DNA from 3 places in the Priestia sp. GS2 genome. Region 3 is predicted to be linked to each of the others. Evidence: riboswitches for the same ligand, from Rfam matches in the RefSeq annotation. Region 3 holds a riboswitch; each other region holds the start of a gene.
The links. A riboswitch is a leader RNA that binds a small molecule or an ion and turns the genes downstream of it on or off. The one in region 3 is predicted to bind S-adenosylmethionine.
Positions count from the first base shown of each region.

Region 1 (2,273 bases), 1.0 Mb from region 3:
AAGCAATGTAAACAAGCATAAATTTTCAGCTCTTTCATTTAAGATTCATGTAAGCCACATTCTACTTTCTTAGTACCTGCCCATCTTCCAGATCGCAAATCATCCATGTTATAGGCAGGTAGCGTACAGGGCTCACACCCAATGCTTGGATATCCTTGATCGTGAAGCTTGTTATAAGGCAAGTTATGCTTATATACATATCGCCAAATCTCTTTCCAAGACCAGTGAATTAATGGACAAACTTTAACCTTCTTAAATTTCTCATCCTTATTAAAGAATTCTGTTTTACTTCTTGACTCAGACTGTTCTCTTCTTAACCCTGAGATCCAAGCATCATAAGGCGCAAGTGATTCTTTTAAGGGGATAATCTTTCTAATTTGACAGCATAGGTTAGGCTCAGTTTTCCAAAGCTCATCACCATGCTTTTCAGCTTGCTCTTGTAGCGATAGGTTAGGTTTTTTCATTTGGATACGTAAGTCTGGAAATTTCGCTTTAATTGCTTCAATAACTTCGTACGTTTCTTTAAAATGAACACCTGTATCTAAAAAAACAATATGCGCATCTTTTTTCACTTTTGAAATTAAATCAATTAATACAATTCCTTCAATTCCAAAGCTAGATGCATAAATAAGAGAATCACCGTAGTGGTTATATGCCCACTCTAAAGCCTTTAAAGCTCCTTTTGTTTCATCTTGCTCATCAAAATTTGGAAATTGATTTGGCCAATTCTCATACGTATATACACTCATGATTTTCACTCCAATACTTTGTTATCCAATCAAAAAAGACGGTTTTATCCCAGTGGTGAAGGATAAAACCGCCTCTAGTTTGTCTAGTCAGCTATTTATTTAATTCTTACTTTTTCATTTTTCTCAAGTTGAACTACTTTCCCATCTTGAACCACAAGCGTGATTGAACCAAACTTCATGTCGCTTAGCATTTTTTCTACACTTGCAAAAACAGAATTTAAGTCAGAGTTTTGTGCCATCACAGTCCCTCCTTATTTGTTAACAATATATTCAACAGGCTTCTGTTTTTTCATAAAAAATAAAAAGTCTTTCACACTTGAAAGACTGATTAGGCAACAAATTCACCTTATCTTTCAAAATGAAAATCATTTTGTTGGAGTTAGCACCTTGCACAATGTGCAGGTTGCTGGGTTTCAAAGGGCCAGTTCCCTCCACCACTCTGGATAAGTATTTTTTAAAAATTTTAGCATATTTAGAATATTTGTCAACAACAAAAAAATTATTTATCCGATAAGAAAACTATACTTTAAATTAACAGAAATATCTATTATTTTTTTATTATATGCACAGTTTTTTTGGGCGTCACTCTTAACTCAAATCCCTATAGTATAGATTTATATCTTTCGTACACATTAAAACATAATGATTATTTTAGATTGGAGCTATGTTCAATGATAGAAAGTCACTCTTTTCAATTAGATGATGTAATCAAACAAAGTTTACAAGATCATTTAAATCAAATAGCAGCGGAAGCAATGAAAATTCAGCAACATCTAGAAAGCAGTGACCACTGTGTTTTATGTGATTTTGAAGACTTACGAAAATTATTTCAAAGCGTCCAGTCCACAGCTGCATCTTATTATTTAAGACACTACTTGTCTCCTTATACTCACGAATACGCAGCTCTTTCACTCGCGATACATAATTTATCTGAGAAACATCACGGAGCCTTAATGGTTATTGAGAGGGATGACTCCGTGGAGCATCTAATTCAAAAAGGAATTCCTATCCATGCTCCTGTTACCTCGACGCTCGTTGAAACCATCTTTTATCCTGGAAATCCATTGCATGATGGTGCCGTTGTAATTAGAAAGAATCAAATCATTTCAGCAGCTAACGTATTACCACTCTCCACAAAGGTACTGCAAAAAAAACTTGGAACACGTCACCGTGCCGCTCTTGGCATGTCTGAACAATGCGACGCACTTATCTTAGTAGTATCGGAAGAAAGCGGTCGAATCTCTTTTGCTTTAGATGGAAGTTTATATCCAATTCATTCCAGTAAAAATAATTTGTAAGCGGCTGCACCTGTCTGACATCATACCTTATAGTTATAAAAAAAGAGATTAAACGATAAAAAAAACTTATTACAGGTTGCCTTTTATACGTCTAACGCGCTATAATCACTAATGTCAGAAAACCTTACACATTTGAAAAATCATTATTAAAATGACACTTTTTATGAACAGCTAAGGTTAATCATTAATTAAGGGAGAGAACTTTTAGGATGGAAACCATATCGAC
Region 1 covers NZ_JAZGJX010000001.1:3,412,627-3,414,899, forward strand. Annotated here, with positions in the region: gene V2145_RS17415 (inorganic phosphate transporter) at 1-19, opposite strand, end outside; gene V2145_RS17420 (phosphoadenylyl-sulfate reductase) at 39-749, opposite strand; gene V2145_RS17425 (YezD family protein) at 845-988, opposite strand; SAM riboswitch class I at 1,093-1,199, opposite strand; gene cdaS (sporulation-specific diadenylate cyclase CdaS) at 1,421-2,047, shown strand; gene V2145_RS17435 (alanine/glycine:cation symporter family protein) at 2,266-2,273, shown strand, end outside.
Region 1: another riboswitch for S-adenosylmethionine. It lies ahead of V2145_RS17425 (YezD family protein); the one in region 3 lies ahead of V2145_RS12445 (trans-sulfuration enzyme family protein).

Region 2 (2,273 bases), 570 kb from region 3:
ATGGCCTTGATTCATTCTTAGTATATTTCTTGGCTTCTTCCAATGCCCCCTCAGCTATACCAAGTAGAATATAGATTAAGATTATTTTTGCAATATGCGGTCTGATTGTTGAGATTAGCTGACTTTCCTCTGTTTGAAAAGAACACAGTATCTCTACTTCATTAAATACTACTGTGCCATTATCCGTTTGTTTTTGTCCAAAACAGCTGATTTTCTAATGCTTCCTTGTAATGTTTATTCGTTTGCTCTGAAGAACCAAATAAATGAATAGATGATAAGCATAGAAAGTGGTAGGCAAATAAATATGCAACTGAACCATCTACTTTGGCAAAAGTTCTACAACTTCATGGCTAACCCTTCATCCGCTGCTTAACTTTCCAACACTCTCTTATATTTTGTAACTCTCTATTTCACAATTTCTTATAAACTGATGGAGTTTACCATTTAACCCCCCTGCTCCGAATTGAAAATACTTCTTTTTATCATTACTCTGTTCTTTAATAAATTCTAAAAACGCAAGAATATAAATGCGACGATGATGGACATTTACAATGTCGTACTCGTAAAACCAGCAATCGAGCTCATTATATATACCTTTAGTCACTTTATATTTCCTTTGACACCATAAGGAGAACTCCAAATCTGGCAGATTAAGATATTTGCTGTTGGTTATTCCACTTGTAATCTCATACTCTGTTAATTCCAACGCTTTTTGATTGAAAGACGTCATAATGTATTCTCCTTTCTGTAGAAATAAAGAGGCTCCCATTTAGTTTCAAATGGGAGCCTCTAGCTTTCTAGTCGGCAAGAATTGTATTTAATGTGCTTTAATTTATATTAATATAATAAAACATATTATTCCGATGTGTCAAGTATACTTTTTTTGTGAAAAATAAACAAATTATTTCAGTTAATTGCTTCCCGACCACTTTACATGTTTGTTATATATGGTAAAATTATCTCTAACTTTATATTACTTATCCAGAGAGGTGGAGGGACTGGCCCTATGAAACCCAGCAACCTTCAAACATTTGTTTGAAAAGGTGCTAATTCCTGCAAAGTTAGTTACTTTGCAAGATAAGAAGCATATTGCAGAATATGTAACCTCTCTATTTTATAAATAGAGAGGTTTTTTATATTTATAATACTATATTCAATGTACAGGAGAATGGAGATGCAAACTAAATTAGCCTTAGAAACATATAAACAACCTAAAGAGTTAACTTCATTTGAAATCACCTCTTTTATTTTCAATTTTTACAATTATGTTTGGAATCAAAATAAGCTAAATGAAATCCCTTCTTATTATGACAGCCAAGGAGTTATATATAATAAGAAAGAATTTATAACCAGTGCTCAGATAAAAGCTGAAATTATTAAAACAATGGTTGATATCGGGGAAAGATCTATATTCATAGATAGCTTAACTTGTAATAGAATAGGCGAATTAAATGATTGGGACGTATCAGTCAATTGGAAGACAAGGTTATCAAATGAAAAGGTTAAAAATATACTAGGTACAACACACTTTCAAATTTATAATGCTAAGATTGTAAGGGAAACTATAACGTTTACTAAGTAAGTTGTTAAGATTATCGCTTGCTTCAATTTTAAAATATTTATATAGTGCGGACCCCAGCTTTCACATCGCAACTAAAACCACAAGAAAAAGCCGAGAAGCATTTACATCTTCTCGGCCTACTTTTACTGTAACAGCTTCCTATATATAATACATGAGAGAATCGTCTTGCTCACTCTGCTTGTTCATATTTTGTGCATGTAACGACTGCGTAGATTGGACCTTATTAACACGCTTCTGACGATTGGAAAACAGTAAACAAACGGAAAGAACGGAAGCTACTAAGCCTACAATTAAGGCACTCACCTGACATTCCTCCTTTATAGAATATATATATTCTATTTTACCACTAATGTACGTAAATGAAGCCTTTTTCTCCAAAATTTTCATCTACTTTTACAGATTTGTTGCTTGCTTCATTTCTGGTTTGGTTTCCCTATTCCCTTTCCTGCTTGATACGTAGCTATTTAACGCCATACCAGCAATAACAAGTATAATTCCAATACACGAAACGTATGTAGGTAGCGGCATGCCAAGCAGAATCATTTCACCAAGTAACGCAAACAATACTTCAAGCGACTGAGTAGCTTCGACTGCTCCGAGCTTTTTCATATCACCTGTAACCATATTAGTTGCTGCAAAGAATAAGACCGTCGCAATAACGCCTGAAAACAAAGCAACCCAGCCCGATTGA
Region 2 covers NZ_JAZGJX010000001.1:2,986,321-2,988,593, forward strand. Annotated here, with positions in the region: gene V2145_RS15175 (hypothetical protein) at 389-730, opposite strand; SAM riboswitch class I at 975-1,084, shown strand; gene V2145_RS15180 (hypothetical protein) at 1,175-1,582, shown strand; gene V2145_RS15185 (hypothetical protein) at 1,721-1,885, opposite strand; gene V2145_RS15190 (DMT family transporter) at 1,976-2,273, opposite strand, start outside.
Region 2: another riboswitch for S-adenosylmethionine. It lies ahead of V2145_RS15180 (hypothetical protein); the one in region 3 lies ahead of V2145_RS12445 (trans-sulfuration enzyme family protein).

Region 3 (2,273 bases):
GGTCCGTTACAGCAAAGGAAATCATCCCCCCAAAGCCTCCTGCTTGTTGCTTCATTACATGATAGCCTGGGTGTGATTCAAGACCTGGGTAATAAACTTTCTCAACTAACTTATGTTTAGTCAGCCAATTCGAAATTTTCAGTGCATTTTCGTTATGTTTCTCCATGCGTAAAGCAAGCGTTTTAATACCTCGTAACAATAACCAGCTATCTTGCGGACCTAAGATTGCACCAGCTGCATTTTGATAAAAGCGAATTTTTTCACCTAACTCGCAACATCGCGTAACGACTAAGCCAGCCACTACGTCATTGTGACCACCAATGTATTTACTAGCGCTATGAATTACAATATCAGCTCCGAGAGTAAGTGGCCTTTGGTAGTATGGTGACATAAACGTATTATCAACAATTGTTAACAAATCACTTTCTTTAGCAAGTTCAATAATTCCTTTTAAATCCGTTACGTGCATCATTGGGTTGGTTGGTGTTTCAATGAACAATGCTTTCGTATTCTGCTTTACTGCTGCCTTAACTTGATCTAAATGAGCAGTATTCACATACGTTACTTCTATACCTTGCTCAGCAAAAATATCATTTAAAACTCTGTATGTACCACCATATAAATCTTCAGAGACGATTAAATGATCACCGTTTTTAAACAAAGCAAGTACAGCCATAACTCCTGCCATTCCTGAAGCAAATGCCGCTCCAACTTCTCCTGCTTCTAACGCTGTAATCGCTTCTTCTAACGCTGTCCTTGTTGGATTAGCCGTTCGAGCATAGTCATATCCTGTGCTTTCTCCTAAACGGGGATGTGCAAACGTGGATGCTTGATAAATCGGTGTAGTAATAGAGCCTGTAGCAGGGTCTCGATTGACACCTGAACGAACAAGTAGTGTTTCAATATGCATAATGTCCTCTCCTCTTTGCAGTAAATAAAAAAAACTCTTCACAGATGGAAGAGCGTTCGCTTAATCACGACTTCTCTCATCTGTTAAAATACAATCGTATTCCACAGGAATTAGCACCGTTCAAACTTACTGAATAACGTATGATTTGATGGTTGCTGGGCTTCGCAGGGCCAGTCCCTCCGCCACTCTGGATAAGAGTTTTATTAAGTTAATTATTCATTGTGTATACTTTAATAAAAATAACAAAGAATGTCAATAGAATTTTCAAAACAATTTCAATTATCTTATTTATTCAAAAAGACTTCATGGATTTTCTTAAATAGGCTTCTCTTTCTTTAATAAAATTACAAATAAACGCAGGCTCTTGATAAAAGGTTGCTAACTTGTGCTGTAGATACGGATCTTTTTCTACATAAGGTAAAATTAATTGATGAAGGTCTTCAACTCTTGGTTTCATATAATTAACGGTGAACTGATGATCTAACACAGAATTCATTTTTTTAATATACTGATTCTTAAATTTTGATATAGCCAATAAACGTGCTGTTAACGTATTAAACCCTTCCATTCTTACATAGTTACTTTCCATTTCATCTCCATTAACATCGCGTCCCCATGTAGCATCATAATCCCAAGGAAGAAGTTCAAAGCACTTCGTATCACTGTTTCGGTACAAAGCATAGTTATGAACAAAACCATCAAAATTTTGAAGGCAAATTACTCCCACTAACCAAGCCAAATAGCGATCTACTTCTAAGTGCTTTTCAATGTTATCTTCAAATTCTTGATTTGTCCATGTATTTAAATTGTAAATAAAATATTCTAATGCTTCTTCATCTGCTCCATATGCTACTTTTGTTTCGTACCCTGATTGAAGTGATTCTTTTGGCTTCTCATCCAAATCACTCATTAACGAGAAGTTTGCATCTCCGTCTACAGCATAGAAAATAGAGCCTTTTGGCAAATTACGCTTTGTTAAGAAATACTCATTTACCGATTCTAACTGTAAATACACGCCTTCATTTTTCCCGTTAATGGTAAGATGAACAAACTGTGATTTAGGTGATAGTACGCCAAGATCTGAAAAGAAATCCAGCGATAGCTTATTTCGAACTAACGAGGGATCTTTGTATTCTGCATTGAGATGAATTTCGTTGGTTTGCCCAAATTTCTTTGGTGAATAAAACTCCACATAGTACGATTTCTTTCTCATTTCTCGAATGTGTGATCCCCTTAAGGTTAAACCAATTTCATACCTTTTTTTATGGACTTTCATCACTGCAGGTATTGCATCTTCAGACCAAATATCAGCTTTTAACTCTTTAAAATCCCGAACATTAGCAAAAACAGAATAGGTGACAAT
Region 3 covers NZ_JAZGJX010000001.1:2,412,610-2,414,882, forward strand. Annotated here, with positions in the region: gene V2145_RS12445 (trans-sulfuration enzyme family protein) at 1-910, opposite strand, end outside; SAM riboswitch class I at 984-1,108, opposite strand; gene V2145_RS12450 (CotH kinase family protein) at 1,203-2,273, opposite strand, start outside.